3 regions of the Gelria sp. Kuro-4 genome follow, and region 3 is predicted to be linked to each of the others. Evidence: riboswitches for the same ligand, from Rfam matches in the RefSeq annotation. Region 3 holds a riboswitch; each other region holds the start of a gene.
The links. Region 3 has a riboswitch for S-adenosylmethionine ahead of K5554_RS13175 (methionine ABC transporter ATP-binding protein). Riboswitches for the same ligand answer to the same signal wherever they lie in the genome.
Positions count from the first base shown of each region.

Region 1: another riboswitch for S-adenosylmethionine. It lies ahead of K5554_RS06545 (hypothetical protein); the one in region 3 lies ahead of K5554_RS13175 (methionine ABC transporter ATP-binding protein).
Region 2: another riboswitch for S-adenosylmethionine. It lies ahead of K5554_RS05695 (homocysteine synthase); the one in region 3 lies ahead of K5554_RS13175 (methionine ABC transporter ATP-binding protein).

Region 1 covers NZ_AP024619.1:1,309,550-1,316,127, reverse strand. Annotated here, with positions in the region: gene K5554_RS06550 (homocysteine S-methyltransferase family protein) at 1-2,156, opposite strand, end outside; gene K5554_RS06545 (hypothetical protein) at 2,153-2,812, opposite strand; SAM riboswitch class I at 2,877-2,982, opposite strand; gene K5554_RS06540 (chromate transporter) at 3,416-4,081, shown strand; gene K5554_RS06535 (chromate transporter) at 4,085-4,606, shown strand; gene K5554_RS06530 (ABC-ATPase domain-containing protein) at 4,611-6,377, opposite strand.
Region 2 covers NZ_AP024619.1:1,136,735-1,143,312, forward strand. Annotated here, with positions in the region: gene K5554_RS05675 (ECF transporter S component) at 1-28, shown strand, start outside; gene panC (pantoate--beta-alanine ligase) at 129-980, shown strand; gene panD (aspartate 1-decarboxylase) at 980-1,357, shown strand; gene K5554_RS05690 (homoserine O-acetyltransferase) at 1,329-2,432, opposite strand; gene K5554_RS05695 (homocysteine synthase) at 2,445-3,731, opposite strand; SAM riboswitch class I at 3,877-3,986, opposite strand; gene K5554_RS05700 (phosphoribosyltransferase family protein) at 4,069-4,629, opposite strand; gene K5554_RS05705 (hypothetical protein) at 4,643-5,695, opposite strand; gene K5554_RS05710 (Glu/Leu/Phe/Val dehydrogenase dimerization domain-containing protein) at 6,364-6,578, shown strand, end outside.
Region 3 covers NZ_AP024619.1:2,626,353-2,632,930, forward strand. Annotated here, with positions in the region: gene K5554_RS13140 (hypothetical protein) at 1-235, shown strand, start outside; gene K5554_RS14765 (DUF134 domain-containing protein) at 625-1,155, shown strand; gene K5554_RS13155 (hypothetical protein) at 1,420-1,674, opposite strand; gene K5554_RS13160 (PepSY domain-containing protein) at 1,877-2,437, shown strand; gene K5554_RS13165 (response regulator transcription factor) at 2,610-3,287, shown strand; gene K5554_RS13170 (cell wall metabolism sensor histidine kinase WalK) at 3,284-4,696, shown strand; SAM riboswitch class I at 4,749-4,863, shown strand; partial or broken gene K5554_RS13175 (methionine ABC transporter ATP-binding protein) at 4,926-5,639, shown strand; gene K5554_RS13180 (methionine ABC transporter permease) at 5,782-6,399, shown strand; gene K5554_RS13185 (MetQ/NlpA family ABC transporter substrate-binding protein) at 6,396-6,578, shown strand, end outside.

The DNA.
Region 1 (6,578 bases), 1.3 Mb from region 3:
GGCACGTCCCGCCCCAGGTCCACCACCTGAAAGCCGTTCGCCCTAAGCAGCGCCGCCACGATGTTCTTCCCGATGTCGTGGATGTCGCCGGCCACGGTGGCCAGGGCTACACGGCCGGCGCGGGCTACGCCGGCGGTGCCGATCGCCCGCTCGAGCAGCCCAAGAGCCGCTTCCATGGCTTCGGCGCTCAAAAGGAGCTGGGGAAGGAAGTACTCACCCCGGGCGTACATTTCACCTACCTGGCCCAGGGCCGGGAGGAGATCCGTGTTGAGCAGTTCCAAGGGATCGCGCCCGGCAGCCAGTTCCTCTTGTACACCCCTCACCAGAGCGTCTTTCTCACCCCGGCGCAGGGCCTGCCCCAGGTTTGCCCCTTTGCTGCGGTTCACTTCCCCTTCCCGGGCCACCTCCCCACCCTTTGGAGCGGCCGGCGCTTTTCCGGCCACGGTCTCAATGTACCTTTTTGCTCCCGGGTCACGCCCCGTCAGCGCCGCACCGGCGAGAAGGGTTTCCTTGATGCGGGTGCTGGCCGGGTCGGCGATCACGGCATCGAGGCCGGCCGCCAGGGCCATGGCCAGGAAGGTGCTGTTCAGAGTCTCCCGCCCGGGAAGGCCGTGGGAGACGTTGCTCACGCCGAGCAGCGTGCTGAGGCCGAGGTCTTTGGCCAGGCGTACAGCCCGCAGGGTCTCCCGGGGACCGGCCTCGGCCGCCCCGGCCGTCAGGGTAAGGCAGTCCACCAGCACGTCCTGGCGCGCAAGGCCCGCCTGCTCCGCCGCGGCCACTATTCGCCGGGCCACGGCCACCCTTTCCTCCGCCCGGGGCGGTATCCCCTGTTCATTCAGGGTGAGGGCCACCACCGCCGCCCCGTACTTTTTTGCCAGCGGCAGGACCGCCGCCAGGCTCTCCGGCCGACCGCTCACGCTGTTGATGAGGGCGCGCCCCGGATACTCCGGTAGAGCCGCCGCCAGGGCCTGTGGGTTGGCGCTATCTAGAACGAGCGGGCTCCCCAGTTGTGCGCCCAGCGCGCGCACGGCGTCCCGGAGGAGTTCGGGCTCCGGCCCGCCGGGAAGGCCGACGTTCACGTCCAGTGCCCCGGCCCCTTCTTCTTCCTGGCTGCGCCCCAGGGCCACCACCTCGTCCCAGGCGCGGGCCTTAAGGGCCGTGGCCAGGGCTTTTTTGCCGGTGGGGTTGATGCGCTCCCCGATGAGAAGCGGCGGGCATCCGCTCCCCACGAAGACGGTGCGGCTCCGCGAGCTCAGAGCCGCTCCGGGGATAACTGAACGCGCGGGTACGGCGCGCCCCTTCACTGCGGCTGTAAGTGCCGCAATGTGCGCCGGCGTGGTGCCGCAGCAGCCGCCGAGGAGCGCCACGCCCAGGTCGAGGAAGCGCTTCCCCCAGGCGGCGAACTCCTCCGGTCCCACGGGAAAGACGCTTTGCCCGCCTTCCGGCCGGGGCAGGCCGGCGTTGGGCTGCACCACCAGGGGAAGGGCTGTCGCCCGGGCCATCTCTGCCAAAACCGGCCAGAGTTCCTGCGCGCCACCCGAGCAGTTGGCCCCCACTGCCGCCGCTCCCAGGTGTGTGAGCACCACCGCCGCCGTGACCGGGTCCGTACCGGTAAGAGTGCGGGCGCCATTGCTGAACGTAAGGGTTACCACCACCGGGAGCCCCGTTTCCCGCGCCGCCAGGAGCGCCGCCCGCGCCTCCCCCAGCTCGCCCATGGTCTCGACCCACAGGATGTCCGCCCCCGCCGCAGCGCAGGCTTCAGCCTGCTCGGCAAAGACGGCGTATGCCTCCTCAAAAGTAAGGTCCCCCCAGGGCGCAAAGAGCCGCCCGGTGGGGCCGATGGAGGCGGCCGCCAGCGCCCGCCCCCCGGCCGCCTCCCGTGCTAAGCGCACGCCCGCCGCGTTAATCTCCCGCACCTTGGCCGCAAGGCCGTAGGCGGCCAGCTTCACCCGGTTGGCACCGAAGGTGTTGGTTTCGATGATCTGGGCACCGGCGGCCAGGTAAGCCGCATGCACCGCCTGCACGCGTTCGGGGTAGAGAAGGTTCCAACCCTCCGGGCATTCGCCCCGTGCCAGCCCCTGGGCCTGTAAGAGTGTTCCCATCGCCCCATCCACGATCACGGCTTTTCCCTCAACCAGTAAGTCAGCCAGATTCACTGCTCCTCCTCCCTCCGGTAGCGACAGCTCGTGCGCGGGCAGGCACGGCAACCACCGTTCACCGCCACGGGCTCCTTCATCCAGGCGATCACCGCCGTAACCGATTTTCGCGGTATTAGAAGGAGCGCCGCACTGAGGCTGATGCCGAGCCCCTCCGCCCCCGCCGCCTCAAGGAGCCGCGGCTGCACCGCCAGGTCCCAGTCGGCGTAGCCTGGACTCACCCGGGGAAGGAGGCAATACCCCCTCGCCCGCGCCTCAGCCGCCACCGAGTCGTTCACCTCGTCGGCCAGGGCCTCGGCCGCCGCCGAACCGGCCGCATCCAAGATGGCGCCTCGGGCGTACTCGCCGCGGGCAAAGGCCACCGCAGCCGCCTCCTCCAGCGCCGGCCCACACGTCACAGCGAGCGCCGTCAGGTGCTCCGCCCCGGCCAGGCGCCGCACCATGCGCGGCCCACTCACGGTAAGGTCCGTCCCGGCAAGGGTAATCTCGCCCTCCCCCACCTGCACCACCGGGTACGTCCGCCAGGAAAAGGCCGGCGTAAGGAGCTCTTCCGCTTCCGCCACCACCTCTTCAACACGCTCCGCCCACCGCACGTCTAGTTCCCGGCCACCCTTCAGGCCCAGGTAACGTGTAACCTCACGCCTGTCAATCCGCATCTTTCCTTCCTCCCCGGCGCTAAAAAAGGCCCCTTCCCAAAAGGAAGAGGCCTCTTGTGCGCTCCTCTTATCTTTCAGGAATCCTCCTGCTGGAATTGGCACCGGATCGGGCGCTCCCGATTGGTTGCCGGGCTTCATGGGGCCAGTCCCTCCGCCACTCTGGATAAGAGCATTTTTCAGTTGTGGTTAGCCATATTCTAGCCGCTGAAGCGGGCACTGTCAAGGGGGATGTCGTTTCGAACTACGGTTTTTGAGAAGGATTATCCGGCCGGTCGCCGAAGTTTTTACTATCCGTGGCCCAGCACAGCCGCTTGCCGTCCCGCAGGGCTTCATGCTCCTGGAAGCGCTGAACATCCTGAGCCATGGGACCCAAGCAGCCTCGACCCTCCCGGCCCGGAAAGCGTGCACTCCGCTGATTATGGCCGACCCCGAGACGACCCCTCAGGGGCGGGTCGGATCGCCGGGTGGAAGAACCGGCGCTCGGGTTCCGGCTACCTTCGCCGGTTGGTTGGGACAAGGCGGCGCGGAGCTGGCATAGATTTGCTTCCTATGTTATCCTATAGATAATCTGGCTTATTAAGGTAGGAGAGGGATGGTTTTGGGATGCAGGCGGGGGAGAGAGCGGGGAAGGCCCCGCTGAGCCGGTACGGGGAAAAGCAGGATAAAGGTAAGGCGTTCTTGCCTCCCACGCCGCTGCGCCTCTTTTGGTCTTTTTTCACCATTGGCGCGTTCACTTTCGGCGGTGGCTACGCCATGCTGCCCCTCATCCGTAAGTCTATTGTGGAGCGATCGGGCTGGATGGAAGATGAGGAGTTTGTGGACGCCATAGCCGTGGCCCAGAGCTCACCGGGCTCCATCGCCGTGAACATCGCGGCTTTAACAGGTTACAAGCTGAGCGGCCTGTCCGGCGCACTGCTCTCGGTGGCGGGGGCTGCCCTGCCCTCTTTCATCACCATTCTAGTGGTCGCATCTATCTTTCTGGGCGTCCAGCACAACCCCTATGTGCGCGCCGCCATGGCGGGAATGCGCCCGGCCGTGGTCGCGCTCATGGCCGCCGCCGTCTTCGACGTGGGTAAGACAGCCATCAAAAGCCGCTTCGGCGGCGCCCTCGCGCTGCTTGCCCTGCTGGCTCTCATCGGCTTCAACGTACACCCGGTGTTCGTCATCATTGCGGCAGCCACCGCCGGCGTAGCCGCCTGCCGCCTTGAGGTGGTTAAAGCGGAAAACGGTGCCGCTCAGGAAGAAAAAAAGGACAAGGAGGCCAGGTAAGACGTGATACTGCTTAAGCTTTTTGCCACCTTCTTCAAGATCGGCCTCTTTAGCTTCGGCGGCGGCTACGCCATGATCCCGCTGATCCAGCGGGAGGTCGTCACCCTGCACCAGTGGCTGACCCTGTCCCAGTTTATCGACGTGATTGCCATCTCGCAGGTGACGCCCGGGCCTATTGCCATCAATGCCGCTACCTTCGTGGGCTACAAGGCGGCCGGTGTTTGGGGTTCGGCTGCCGCCACCACCGGTGTGGTTATGCCCTCTGTGCTCGTGATCCTCGCCCTAACCTGGGTTTTCCTCCGCTACCGCTCGCTGGCGGCTGTGAAGGCCATGTTCACCGGCATCCGGCCGGCCGTGGTGGCCTTGATCGTGGCGGCCACCTGGAGCATAATCCCATCCTCCATCACGAATGTGAGCGGTGTGATCATTGCGGTAGTCGCGTTCTTCGCCATCCGCCGCCTTAAGCTCGATCCCATCTTGGTCCTGGTTCTGGCCGCTGTGCTGGGTGTGCTGATCTTCCAGTAGCCTCCTACCGCTTCTGGCGCACCGCGAGCCGGCGCAGGCGGTTGATAGCGGCGGCCAGTTCGTGGGGGCGCGGCGCGGCCAGTTCTCCAGGGTGCTGGCCGCGCCAGGGGGAAACCACCTCCAGGCCAGCCTGGGCGCAGTCGCTGAAGACAGCCGTCACCACCTCGCGCAGCGTCCGGTGCCGGTCTATGTAGTGGCGCGCTGCGTAGCGCAGCATCGCAGCGATGGCGTTCGCCTGCGCCGGGTCCACCAGTTGCTCCACGCTCGCCAGGTCCAGTTCCTCATGGCCGAGGAGGACGGTATCCGTCCCCTTGGCCTTCACTTTATCCCGGGCGCCGATGGCAAAGCTCTCCGGGAGCGGGATGCGCTCGGTTACGCTGGTAAGCGGCATTCCGGGTTCGGGCCGGCGGCCACTGGGGCGCGCCGCGGCGATGGCCCGCGCTTGGCCTGTCACCTCGGCCGGCAGGTAGTTTTGCATGCGAATTACCCGGTCGGCCACGTCCAGGTAGTCCCCGGCCCCACCCACCACCAGGATGGTGGACACGCCGAAGCGTTCGTAAAGCTCGCGCACGCGGTCGATGAAGGGTGTGATGGGCTCACCGGCCTTGGGGATAAGCTCCTGCATGCGCGCGTCACGGATCATGAAGTTGGTGGCGCTGGTGTCTTCGTCAAGGAGCAGGAGACGCGTCCCCACCTCCAGCGCTTCTACAATATTGGCCGCCTGTGAGGTACTGCCGCTGGCGTTGGGCGTTGAGAAGTCGTGTGTGTCCTGCCCGAAGGGCAGGTCACCGATGAAAGGGCTGATGTCGACGCCGCTCACGCTGCGGCCGTCTTCGGCGCGAATCTTCACCGCATCCGCCACGGTCACCACCAGTTCGCGCCCGTCGCCGGGGATGTGGTTGTATACCCCGCGCTCGATGGCCCGCAGGAGCGTCGATTTACCGTGATACCCGCCGCCCACGATAAGAGTTACACCATGGGGAATGCCCAGGCCGCGCACGCGGCCGCGGTGGGGAAGATCCACCTCCACGGCCAGCTCCGGCGGCGTGCGGAAGGGTACCACCCGTCCTTCCTTGAGCGGCCGGTCGCTGGCGCCGCTTTCCCGCGGGAGTATGGCCCCGTCGGCCACAAAGGCCACCAGGCCGAGCTCGTCCAGGGCCTGCCGCAGTACGGCCTGATCCTCAGCCGTGTCCACGTGCAGCGCCAGGGCTTGGGCGTCTAGAGAGCGATGGCGTAAAGCCCGGTCGACAATAGCAGGAATTTCCTCGGCAAAAACAGCCAGCGCCTGGCGGGCGAGCACCCGCCGCCCCGCGGCCGGCAGGCCTACGCTCAGGCGGGCCTCCACGTACTCGGGAGTAACCACCACTGCCGTGCGCTCCAGGATCTCCTGGCCGGCCCGCTGCACGCCCACCAGCCCGCTTTTGCCCGTCCCGCGGTGACCGCGGGCCACGTCCTGGCAGGCCTGCGCGCAGGCACGGGTGAGAAAATCCTCCAGCCCCAGCCGGCGCTCTGAATTTTGCCAAAGGTGTGACGGGAAGGCAGCCACCTTTTGCGGCAGCCGTACCCGCACCCGGGAAGGTGGGGCGAACGGATCGCTCTGGGCATGATCCAGGTAAAGAGTAAAAAGGCCAAAGTCGTAGGCCCCCTCCAGCGTCTGGTAGGCCTTGTAACCATGGCCGTCAATGCTGGCTAAGCGGCGTTTGAGGTCTTCCAGTGTCGGCAAACTACCTTCCCCCCTACGTACAAACTTCCCTTTAATTCCTTTCGGCATACCTCCGTTACTTTCCTGCCAAAGTCTGAGCCGCCGAGATTTGTTAAAAAGGTGGCAGACCACGCGCGGAAGCGCTGCGCCAGGGGTTGCCAGGGGGGGAAGCGCCAAACATAAAAAGGCCGCCCCCGGCCAAGCGGTGGGGGCGGTGGAGGACGACTCTACGCGGAGAAAAGCTGTGCACGCAGGAGCTCGTGCACCAGG
Region 2 (6,578 bases), 1.4 Mb from region 3:
TATAGCGGGGGATATGGCCAAACCGTGACGAAAAGTCTCGAAAATAAGCGGCGCGCCCTCGTCTGGGGCGCGCCCGTGTGCTATAATGGAACGAAACGAGCTCCTGTAGAGAAGGGGTGAACTGCAGCGTGAACGTGGTAGAGACAATCGCCGGTGTACGGGAGCTGGTGCGGGCCGAGCGCCGGAGGGGGAAGAGCATCGGCCTGGTGCCTACGATGGGCTACCTGCACGAGGGGCACCTCAGCCTGATTCGGCGGGCGCGGACGGAGTGTGACTTTGTGGTGGTGAGCGTTTTTGTTAACCCACTCCAGTTTGGTCCCCAGGAGGACTATAACACGTATCCCCGCGACCTGAACCGGGACGCCCGGCTGGCTGCGGAAGCAGGTGCCGCTGTTATTTTTCACCCGGCGCCGGCGGAGATGTATCCGGAAGGCTTTCAGACCCATGTGGAAGTGGAAAGGCTCAGCCAGGGCTTGTGCGGTGCTTTTCGTCCGGGACACTTCCGCGGGGTGGCTACGGTAGTGACCAAGCTGTTTAATATTGTCACCCCCGACCGTGCCTATTTCGGCGAAAAAGACGCGCAGCAGTTGGCGCTGATTCAGCGGATGGTGCGCGACCTGAACCTCGATGTGGAGATCGTCCCCCTGCCCATCGTGCGCGAGAGCGACGGCCTGGCGCTCAGCTCCCGCAACACCTACCTTTCCCCGGCGGAGCGGCGGGCGGCCACCGTGCTCTACCGGGCCCTCCTGCGCGGCCGCGACCTGATTGCCGCCGGCGAACGCGACGGGCGGCGTGTGGGAGAGGCCGTACGCGGCACCCTCCAGGCCGAGCCCCTCGTCAGCCGCATCGATTATGTTGCGGTTGTGGATCCGGAAACGCTGGCGGAAAAGGCCGCCCTTTCCGGCCGCGTAATGCTGGCGGTGGCGGCCTATATCGGCAAGGTACGGCTTATTGACAACATCAGGGTGGTCGTCGACTGATGCTGCTCAACCTGCTCAAAGCCAAGATCCATCGCGCCACGGTTACGGCGGCGGACCTGCACTACGAGGGCAGCATCACGGTGGACCGCGCGCTGATGGAGGCTGCCGGCCTGCTGGAGCATGAGCGAGTGCAGGTGGTGGACGTCGACAACGGTGTCCGGCTGGAAACATACGTCATACCCGGGGAGGCCGGGAGCGGTACCATCTGTCTTAACGGCGCGGCGGCGCGGTTGGTGCAACCGGGGGACAAGGTGATCATCATGGCCTACACCTGGGTGAGCGCTGAAGAAGCTCTGGGCTTCCGGCCGCGGGTTGTGCTGGTGGACCAGGCCAACAAAGTCAAGGAAATCAAGCTCCCAGGAGAAACTCCTCGATGATGTAGCCCAGTTGATCGAATTCGATAAGAAAAGCGTCGTGGCCGTAGGGAGAGATGATCTCACGGTAGGCGGCGCTTTTCTTGTTGGCCCGAAGCGCCCGCACGATTTCCTTCTGCTGGTAGGGCGGGAAGAGAAAGTCCGAGCTGATGCCCACCATGAGGACTCGCGGGCGGTAGCCGGCCAGGGCGGCTGTAAGCGAAGGGTATCCTTCCTGGAGGTCGAACAGATCCATGGCTTTGGTGAGATACAGGTAAGAATCGGCATCGAAGCGCCGCACCAGTTTTTCGCCCTGGTAGGCCAGGTAGCTTTCCACCTGCAGGCGGCTGTCCAGGCGATACCGTTCCTCCGGCGGGCTGGCCCAGGCATGACCGAATTTCCTCCGCCAGGAAAGGTCGCTCTTGTAGGTGATGGTGCCGATGGCCCGAGCCAGGGCCAGGCCCTGTACCGGGTCGAGCAAAATGGCCTGGCGTTGGGCGTAGTTCCAGGCCAGCGCCTGGGTGGAAAGGGCGGCGGCTGCACCGATGGCGACGACGTTTTCCACGAGCGCAGGGTAGGCCCGGCCCCACTCCAGGGCCTGCAGCCCGCCCAGGGAGCCGCCGGCCACGGCTACCAGGCGCCTTACCCCCAGCTCCGCCAGGAGGCGGTGCTGCAGCTTTACCATATCGGCCACGGTGATCACCGGGAAGGAGCGGCCGTAGGGCCGGCCGGTGGCCGGGTGGAGGCTGGTCGGCCCGGTGCTCCCGGCGCAGCCGCCCAGGATGTTGCTGCAGATGACGTAGTAGCGTTCGGTGTCGAAGGCGCGGCCGGGGCCGATGAGCGGGTCCCACCAGCCGGGCGCCTTATCCTCCGGCGTGTGCCGGCCGGCGGCGTGCGCGTCGCCCGTGAGGGCATGGCAGATGAGAATGGCGTTGTCCCGCGCGGCGTTCAGCTCCCCATAGGTTTCATAGGCCACGGCCAGCGGGGCCAGGGTGGCGCCGCACGACAGGGTGAGGCCCTCCGGGAAGGTGACGGAGCGGGTGTGCACCAGGCCGACGCCTTCCAGGTGCCTTTCTACTGTAAGGGGAGCTCCGGTCATTTTGCCACCTCCTCACGAAACGGCTGTTTTCAGGGCCTGGTCCAGATCGGCGATGATGTCGTCCACGTCCTCGAGCCCGATGGAGAGGCGCACCAGGTCGGGCGTAACGCCGCTGGCGAGTTGTTCTTCCTCGCTCAACTGCTGGTGGGTGGTGCTGGCCGGGTGGATCACCAGCGAGCGGGCGTCCCCCACGTTGGCGAGGAGCGAAAAGAGCTCCAGGCTGTCCATGAACCGGCGGCCGCTCTCCACCCCGCCCTTGATGCCGAAGGTGAGAATGGCGCCGCCCTTCCCCTGCAGGTACTGTTGGGCCTGCGGGTAAGAGGGGTGGGAGGGTAGGGCGGGGAAGTTCACCCAGCTCACGTAGGGCGAACCCTCCAGGTAGCGGGCCACGGCCAGGGCGTTTTCCGCGTGCCGCTCCATCCTAAGCGGCAGCGTTTCCAGGCCCTGCAGGAAGAGAAAGGCGTTAAAGGGGCTCAGGCAGGCGCCGGTGTCGCGCAGCAGTTGCACCCGGGCCTTAACGATATAGGCCTGTCTGCCGAACGTCTCTGTATAGGAGATGCCGTGGTAGCTGGGGTCCGGTGCCGTGAAGGCGGGGAAGTTCCCGTTGGTCCAGTCGAAGCGGCCCGAGTCGACGATGACGCCGCCGATACTCGTGCCGTGCCCGCCGATGAATTTGGTGGCGGAGTGAACTACGATATCGGCTCCCCAATCGAAAGGCCGGCAAAGGTATGGGGAGGCAAAGGTGTTGTCCACAATGAGCGGGATGCCGGCGGTGTGGGCCACCTGGGCGATGGCGCTGAGGTCCGGCACGTCCAGCTTGGGGTTGCCGATGATCTCTACGTACAGGGCCCGCGTGCGGGGCGTAAGGGCACGCCGAAAGTTTTCCGGGTCGCCGGGGTCCACAAAGCGCGTGGTGATACCGAAGCGGGGGAGGGTGGCAGCAAAGAGGTTGTACGTCCCGCCGTAGAGGCTGCTGGCGGAGACAATCTCGTCGCCGCTGTGGGCCACATTGGTTACGGCGTAAAAGACGGCGCTTAGGCCGGAGGCGGTGGCCAGGGCGCCCACACCGCCTTCCAGGGCGGCGACGCGCTCTTCAAAAACCGCCACCGTCGGATTGTCAATACGGGTGTAGATGTGCCCGTTTTCCTTCAGGGCGAACAAGTCCGCGGCGTGCTGAGCATCGCGGAAGGTGTACGAGCTGGTCTGGAAAATCGGGACGGCGGTGGCGCCGGTGGCCGGGTCGGGCCGCTGACCGGCATGAATGGCCAGGGTGGCAAAACCGAGTTTGCGCTGCGACATGTTTATTCCTCCCAAGTTAGGGTATAGCGAGGAGACAGGCCTACAGGATCCCGGGAAGCCTTGGTTGCGGCGAGAGAGAGACTGGCGCGCGCCCTGCACAGGCAACAAAAAACCCTCTTCGATAAGAAGAGGGTTTCTTCGCCTCCTCTTATCTCTCAGAGCGGGCCCGCTCTGCAGGATTTGGCACCGGGTTGGGCATCCCCAACTGGTTGCCGGGCGTCATTGGGCCAGTCCCTCAGCCACTCGCGATAAGAGTTTCCTGTGCAGTTGTTGCCATTAACTATACACGCCGGCCACGGGTTTGTCAATACCCTACGGTTACGAATTCCTTCAAGCTTTAAGCCGGTCGGCCTGCAGCACTCTTAAAAAGGGGCAGCTTCTCGAGAAAGATGATGTCGTTGCGCTCTGCCGCCTCACCCTCAGCCAGAATGGCCGCCCGGGCCGCCACCGTGCCGCCGGCGCTCTTTACCAGGTGCTCTACCGCCTCCAGCGAGGCGCCGGTGGAGATCACATCGTCCACAACGGCCACCCGCCGGCCGCACACGGCGGCGGCGTCCTTCCCGTCCAAGCAGAGGATCTGCTTTTTCTGGGTGGTGATAGAGACCACCTCGGTGACCAGGGGGTCGATCATGTAGGGCTTAATGCTTTTTCTGGCCACGAGATAGCGCTTAAGCCCCAGGATGCGCGAAAGCTCCTGCGCCAGGGGAATGCCCTTGGCCTCGGCGGAGACCACGAAGTCCACCGGGGGCAGGCGCCGGGCGATCTCGGGTGCCGCGGCTTCCACCAGCTCGGCGTCGCCCAGGATGACAAAACTCGCAATGGCCAGGCCCGGTGCCACTTCCACCAGGGGCAGCTCCCGTTCCAGCCCGGCCACGCGCAAATGGTACGTTGCAGGCATGGCACAACCTCCTTTACACTCCAAACAGCGCGATCAGGTACTTCATGGCTACCCCGGCCAGCATACCGAGGAAGGGGTCGGTGGTGGCGGTGACGGCCGCCGTCACTCCACCCACCAGGGGATCGGCCGTGACGGCCAGTTCGGCGTTGATGGGGAAGGTGACGATGGCGCCCAGCACCAGGAGAAAGCCGGCGATGGACTGCATAGGCACGTAACGGCCTAGCCGGGGCAGCAGTCCAGCCACCAGGATAAGGCCCATAAGAGACATCATTAAGGCACCGGACAGCAACGGGTGCGGTGCGGCCCCGGTGGCGGAGATGATGGATTCTACCGGTCCCCCGCCGAAGAGGGCGGAACCCAGGTCTGCCAGGCTGGAGACGATGGCCAGGTGGTCCAGGTTGAGGGTAGTCTTGGCGATAGAACCAGTGATATTACCAAAAGCGATGTTGGCACCGATGTTAAGGCAGATGAGGGCGGCGGCGCCGCGCAGCACGCGGGGCGTAGCGATAGGTCGCTGCAGAATGAAGCGCTCATACTCGCTGTTGTGGGCCACCGGGTTTACCTTGCCCAGCAGGTTGGCCACCATGGTGGAGACCGCTACCGAGGCCACGATGGTGTAGACCAGATTCTTGGTGGGCATGTAGACGAGAAGGGCAGTAGCGGCCGATACCAGTCCCACCGGCAGCTCTTCGCGCACCATGTTGACGGCCACTGCCGTGAGCACCACGCCTACGCCCGCCATCATGCCGTTGGTGACCACCGGCCCGACAAAGGTCACAATGGTCTGGAGAAGGCCCAGAATGCCGATCACGGTCATAACGGCACCTTCCCAAATCAGCATGGACAGACGTTCCTGGCGGTTTTGCCCCATGGTGCCCACCAGAGTAATCGTTTCCGCCTGGAAAGAGATGGGCGCAACCAGGCCGAAGGCCAGCGCGCCGGCGGCGCCAATGAAGAAGGCCACGGAGGTCGGAAGGGCAGCAAAACCGAAGGAGAGGGCGAGCAACCCCTGGGGAAGACCGTTGATGATGACTCCAAGCGCAGCCAGCAAGTCCTGTAGGCTCAAGGTTTGTCCTCCTTTCTCGGCTTGGGCGAGGAGCGGGAGAAAAAAGAATATCCCGGCACGAACAATTAGCCAGGATGAACATAAATTGTTCGCTTCGAGTATAGCAGCAAGAACGCCGGCCGTCAAGACGGTTGACGTCCAGGTTGTCCAGCGCACCACCAATAAGGCGCCCGGCCGGCCGTCGGCGCAAATGCAGTATACTGCAGGCAGAGCGCTTCCGGGTTGCAGTGGCTTGCAGGGGACGAAAACAGGGAAAGCCGCGCCTGGTTGACACAGACTTGGCATGTTTTTTGCAAATAACAAGGGCGGTACCAAGTCGGTACCCACAAGAAGGCTGGTGGTCAAGAAAAGGGAAAACACGAAGAAGGGAAGGGGTGGTGTTCCGCCGATACCGCCGAGACCGGAGCGAAGCGTAAGGAGTTGCAGTATCCTGACCTGTGTCTGCAGTTTTGTTCGTATTCTGCAACATTTTGCAGCTTTGTTGTCCGTTAACCTGCATTATGTTGCAGGGTGGAACCGTATCACAAGTGGGCAAGCGCCTTGACGATGGTACTAAAATCACCGGAGGAGAACGGTGGATTCCCGGCGCGGTTCGCGCTTGAGGGGCCAAGAACTCTGCCGGCGGCGCAGCCGAAAAGATCGCTTAAATGTAGGGGGAGGCTTAGAAAATGAGAGATGTCCTTAGAAATATGGAAGAGTACGATCACGAGCAAGTCTTGTTTGGTTATGACAAGGTATCCGGGCTGAGGTGCATCATCGCCATTCATAATACAACCCTTGGGCCGGCTCTGGGTGGCCTTCGCATTTGGCCTTACAAGAACGAGGATGAGGCCTTGTTTGATGTTTTGCGCTTGTCCAGGGGAATGACCTATAAGAATTCGGG
Region 3 (6,578 bases):
CGGCTATCCCTGGCTGACCGTAGGCGAGAGCCTCTTTCTCACCTTTGACGCAGCCAATTACAACCCGGCCGGCAGCCGGCAGATGGTGCAGGTATGGCAGGATCAGGTACTGCCGGTGGTTAAAGGCGAGCTTACGGGCTTTCTGGCCGGTAGAAGCGGTTCGCGTCTGGCCTACCTCCAAGAAGATCCGGACGGGAAAAAGGGTGAACTGGTCATCTTTGAGCTAGGCCAGTAAGGCTGAAAAGTACAGGAAGCGGCCCTCCTGCATGAACCGGCACTGAGCCTGAGTGAAAGGATAGCGGCTCAGGACCCCAAGGTATGCCTGCGATCGCACCCCCCTTTTAACCGAGCCACCGCTTACGAGACCGGATGTCCAGGCCGTGCAGCCCAATAGCGGCGGGTAGCGGCGAGATTGCGCGTGCTCCAGGCCCTCCAGTATCAGGCCCGCACCGGCGGTTCACACCGGGTGACTGGTACCCCGGCCTTACCGGCCTCCTGCCGCAGCGGGAGAACGTGGGAAAATACTGATTTTGCCGGCGGTACAAGCCACCGGGTTGTTGACAGGGAAACAGAATGGATTTACAGTAAACGTAAGAGCTAGAACTGCGCAGGGGAGAGATGGGGGTGCCACGGCCGAAAAAATGCCGCCGCGTGGAGTTTCTTCCCACGGTAACAGTCTTTAAGCCGGCAGGAGTACGCCGCTGCGGCCTGGAAGAAATAGTGCTTACCGTGGAAGAACTGGAAGCCATCCGCCTGAAAGACCAGGAAGGGCTGGAGCAGGAAGAGTGTGCTGCACGCATGCAGGTCTCCCGCCCCACCTTCCAGCGTATTCTCACCTCGGCCCGTGCCAAGGTCGCCCGTATGCTCACGGGCGGGTTGGCCCTGCGGGTGGAAGGCGGGACGTACGAACTTGCGGGGCGGCGCCGGCGCTGCCGCCGCTGCCAGGGTGAATTTGCCGCGCCCGCCCGCCCTGCCTCTCCGGCGGACGAGGCCCTTTGCCCCACGTGCCGGGACGACGACCGCGAAGGTCCCCCCGCGCCGGACGGCCGGCACCGGCGCCACCGTCGCCTCCGGCGGCGGCCAATGGTCACGCCCGAAGCCCCCTCCCCCGCTGAACCGCCCGGCGACGAATCGGAAGACACCTCCCAGCGCTAACTCCTGGGCTCATCCCCCGACCTACGCCTGACAACAGCGAAGCCGGCGGCTTTCAGCTGCCGGCCGCTTTTTCGGCCGCGTGCCCCCTGGGCGCGTATTGCGCCCCGCCGCCGCCAGAGCCCGGGCGGCATTCGGGCCGATGTTGCCGGCAACGAGGGCCTCAACCTTTTCCCGGGCCAGGGCTGGGCCATGGCGATGCCGGCACCGCCGGGTTCCCCCTGTGCCGGGTTGGGGCCGCCCGCCGGGTTCCCGCTGCCGTGTCACTCAAGATGAGGTACCGGCAGCGCCCGAACGGGGATCCACAGCACTCGCCAGGTCGTCGCCCTGGGACGTAATCGCAACCTTCATGTTAACCCCCCTGCTTCTGGCGCCCCGCCCGCAGCCTCCCCGTCCGCCCGGATCGGCGCGGTGCACCAGGCCGCCGCACTTGGGGCAACGCAGCCGTGCGCCCTGCATACCCGCCCTGTAGGCCAGGCCGAACTCGTAACCACCGGTAGCACAGCGAAACTTACGCTCCACCGGCCTCACCCCCTTGGCCCTCTCAGCCTAACGCTTCAGGTCTTCTAAGCCATACGTAAGTCAATAACAGCCGGAAAAAACAAGAAAATTCTCATGAAATCCTAATCGAATCCTAATCCTTTTTTCACCCCATTCTAATCCAGCTCAGCCATAATAAGACGTGAAGGTGGCCACCTTGCAGAGAAGAAAGGAGCTGGATACAATGATGTGGTTCGCGACGGCCAAAAAGGCCGCTGTACCTCTTCTGGGTGCCACGCTGGTATTTAGCTACGTGAGCGCCAGCGGCACCGCAGCAGCCAAACCCCCGGCCGCACCGGCGGCAGCGGTGCAGGAGGTTGAGCAAAAACTCCCCGAAATCAAGGGCTCTATTTTCCTGGGGCGGGCGGCGCATGATACCGCCAAAGCTCAGGAGGCTGAGCATCCAGCAGCCAAGGAAGACGCACCTGATCCGGCCCTGGCCGCGAAAGCCAAGCTCAGCCCCGCCCGGGCCGAAGCGGCGGCCCTCCAGGCCTACCCCGGAGCCAAGGTGGTTAAGACTGAGTTGGGGGATGAGAATGGGTACCTGGTTTACCAGGTGGAACTCACCGCTAAGACTGGTGAGTCCCTGGATGTTAAGGTAGACGCCGGGAGTGGCCGGGTCCTAGCCCAGGAAAAGGATGCCGGCGGCGAAACCGAGCAGGAAAAGCTGGAAAGCGAGAAGTCCGGTGCCGAAGCCGACACGGACAACATCCAGGTGGAACAAGAAGGCGAGTTTCAAAACTGACCTGGGTGAACCAGCCGGCGCCACTTTCGACCTGATCCCCCCTGCGAAAAAGCTCCCTCGCCCGCCTAGGTGAGGGAGCGCCTTTTTTATACCGGGACGCAGCTTAGCGAGCCGCTTTAACCTGACCTTAACATTCTGGAGGTACAATAGACTAAATGAAGGAGGGACCCGTGTGCGCCTGTTGGTGGTCGAAGACGAGCCCGATCTCGCCCGGGTGGTCGTTCGCCGTCTCAAGGAAGCAGGCTACGCTGTGGACCTGGCAAGGGACGGAGAGGAAGCGCTCGATTTTCTCGCGGCCGTGCGCTACGACTGCGTCATCTTGGACCAGCTGCTGCCGAAACAGGACGGCCGCAGCGTCCTCAAAGCGCTGCGCAGCCGTGGCGACAACACGCCCGTTTTAATCCTCACCGCCCTCGACGCGCTGGAAGACAAGGTGAAGGGACTGGACGCCGGGGCGGACGACTACCTCACCAAGCCCTTCGCCTTTGAGGAGCTCCTGGCGCGCGTGCGCGCGCTCCTTAGGCGTAGCGGCGAGGAACACCGGGGCCCCATTTTAACGGTAGCCGACCTGGAGCTCAATACGGTGACACACCAGGTAACGCGTGACGGACAGGAGATTAAGCTTACGGCCAAGGAATACGCCCTGCTCGAGTACCTCATGCGTCACCCCAATCAGGTCTTGAGCCGGAGCCAGATTGCCGAGCACGTTTGGGATTACGACTTTACAGGCCTCTCCAACGTGGTGGACGTTTACATCCGCTATCTGCGCCGCAAGGTGGATGACGGGTTCGAACCCAAGCTCATCCAAACAGTGCGCGGTACTGGTTACCAGTTGAGGGCGCCGGAATGATGCTGAAAAAATTGCGCGCCCTGGCCGGCGCCGCACTGCGTCTTCTGGAACGGAACCTTACCATCAGTGCCCGCCTAACCCTCTGGTTCTCGATGCTCTTGACAGTCGTCTTAGCTTTTTTCAGTTCTGTGGTCTACCTCACCTTGGACCGTGGCGGGAAGGCGGAAGTGGCAACCCTGGTCGCAACCCACGCCCAACAGGTTTTAGCCCAGGTGGAGGTGGAAGACGGCCACCCCCGCGTTTCAGAACCCATTCACCTGGCACCTTCCGGCACACAGGTGGCATTATACGATGGACGCGGCAACCGGCTCCTGGGCGAGGCGGTCCCGGGCGTCTTACCAGAGAAAATGGGGGTACCCCCCACCGGTTCGCAACCCCAGCACTTAGAAGTTCACGGCCAGGGCTGGTTTGTGGTCACCCTGCCGGTAGAGGACGGTGGCCGGGTAATCGCCTGGGTGCGGGCGGCACGCACCACCCAAGGCGTGGAAGCAACCAGCCACCGTTTTCTGTTCCTCCTCCTGGCGGCGGCACCCCCGTTTCTCCTGGTGGGTGCGCTCGGCGGGCTCTTTATCAGCCGGCGCGCCCTGGGCGCCATCGACCGGATCACCCGAACGGCCCGGGCCATCGGACAGGGCAACCTGTCCGAACGGGTCAGGGTTCCCAGCGCCAATGACGAAGTAGGCCATCTGGCCCAAACCTTCAATGAAATGCTAGGCCGCCTGGAAGCAGCCTTTGAACGCCAGCGCCAGTTTACGGCCGATGCCTCGCACGAGCTGCGCACGCCGCTGGCGGTGGTGGCTGCACAAACAGAGGATGCCCTGCACCTGCCCGCGCTGCCTCCAGAGGCCAGGGCCGCCCTGACCACCATTCAAGCGGAAACCCAGCGCATGGCCAAACTTATCGCCCAGCTGCTTTTTTTGGCCCGCAGTGACAGCTCCCGCCTGGGGCTGGAGTACGAAGAGTTGGACCTGGCCGCGCTGGTACGCGATGTAGCGGCGGAACTGGCCGCTGCGGCTGCAGCCAAGGGCCTGGAGTTCAAGGTTGAGGCCCCGTCCTCCCTTACCTTTTGGGGCGATCAAACACAGCTCACGCGGCTCCTCATTAACCTGGTGGAAAACGCCATCAAGTACACGTACCGGGGACAGGTCAGGGTGCGGCTTACGGCCCAGGAAGGCGGGATTGTCCTGGCCGTAGCAGACACCGGGCCCGGGATCCCGCCGGAGGCCCTGCCGCACATTTTTGAGCGCTTTTACCGGTTGGACAAGGCGCGTTCCCGGGCAAACGGCGGAACCGGCCTGGGCCTGGCCATCGCGCGCTGGATCGTCACCGCCCACGGCGGCCGTATCGACGTTCAGAGCCAGGTAGGGCGCGGCACCACCTTTACCGTTTGGCTGCCGCCGGGCTCTTGACAGCTCCCGTTTTCCATGCTAATATTCATGCCAACAAGTGAATAGCTGAGGGCTCTTATCCAGAGAGGTGGAGGGACTGGCCCTGTGAAACCTCGGCAACCAGCCGCTCATGCGCGGCCCGGTGCCAATTCCAGCAGGACGAGAGGTGCTGTCCTGGCAGATGAGAGTGCGGAATTAAACCCCTCCGTCTGTCGGAGGGGTTTTTGTTGCTTCAAGGAGGGAGAAAAAAGTGATCGAGGTGAAGCACCTGACAAAGGTGTATGAGACACCCACCGGGAAGGTAACGGCGCTTACGGACGTGTCCTTCCGGGTGGCGCAGGGAGAGATCTTCGGCGTGATGGGCCTTTCCGGCGCCGGTAAGAGCACCCTCATCCGCTGCCTTAACCTCCTCGAGCGGCCCACCGCCGGCGAGGTCTGGGTGGCGGGCCGGAACCTGGCGACACTCGACCGGAGCGAGCTGGCCCGGGCGCGCCAAGGCATCGGCATGATCTTCCAGCACTTCAATCTCCTCAAGCTCCGCACCGTAGCCGAGAACGTAGCCTTCCCGCTGGAGATTGTCCACGCACGGCCGGCGGCCATCAAAACGCGCGTGGCGGAGTTGCTGGAGCTGGTGGGGCTGGCGGACAAAGCCGGCGCCTACCCGCACCAGCTCTCCGGCGGCCAGAAGCAGCGGGTGGGCATCGCCCGGGCGCTGGCCTGTCGCCCGAAGCTCCTCCTTTCCGACGAAGCCACCTCGGCCCTCGACCCGGAAACCACCCAGTCCATCCTGGCGCTCCTTAAGGAGATCAACACCGGCCTGGGCGTAACCATTGTTCTCATCACCCACGAGCTGCCCGTAATCCAGGCCGTGTGCGACCGGGTGGCCGTGCTGGAACAGGGCCGGCTGGTGGAGGAAGGGCCGGTCCGGGAGGTCTTCAGCCGCCCGCGGGCGGCGGCCACGCGGCGCCTGCTCAGCATCAGCGGGCTCTTGCCGCCAAGCCGGGTGACCCTGGCCCCGGCGGCGGGGGTGGTGTAAGGTGCGCGCGCTGCTCACCGATGCGGCCCTGCAACGCCTCATCCTGGAGGCCACTGGGCAGACCCTCTCCATGGTCGGCCTTTCCTTGGCTATCGCCCTGGCCGCTGGGGTACCCCTGGGGGTGCTGCTGGTGGTGACGGCACCGGAGCACCTGCTGCCCCGGCCCCGGCTTAACGCCGTCCTGGGGGCCGTGGTCAACGCTGGGCGCTCCATCCCTTTTATCATCCTTCTCTTTCTCCTTATGCCCGTCACCAAACTCCTGGTCGGTGTCGCCATCGGCACCCGCGGGGCCATCGTCCCCCTGGCGGCGGCCGCCATCCCCTTTGTGGCGCGCGTGGTGGAGAGCGCGCTCAAGGAGGTGGATCCGGGCGTGGTGGAAGCGGCGCAGGCCATGGGCGCCTCACCGGCCCAGATCATTTTCAAGGTGCTTCTCCCGGAGGCCTGGCCGGCGCTCCTTCTGGGATTCACCCTCACGGCGATCAACCTGGTGGGTTACTCGGCCATGGCGGGAGCCATCGGAGGAGGTGGTTTAGGGGACATCGCCATCCGTTACGGCTACCAAAGATTCCGTGACGATGTGCTCTTAGAGACCGTCGTCATCCTGATCGCTCTGGTACAGGTTGCCCAGTCGGCCGGCAACTGGCTGGCCCGGCGGGCGGCCAAAGATCAAAGGGGGTTCAGTGCATGAAAACAAAAGTTCGCCTGGCGCTCTTCATTGTCGCCGTCCTCGTCGCCACGAGCCTGGCGGCCTGCGCGCCGGCCAAGCCCCAGGAAAATGGCGGCAGCTCGGAACCTGCCGCCCAGGCCCAGGTGACGCTTAAGGTAGGCGCTACCACCGTGCCGCACGCGGAAATCCTCAACTTTGTC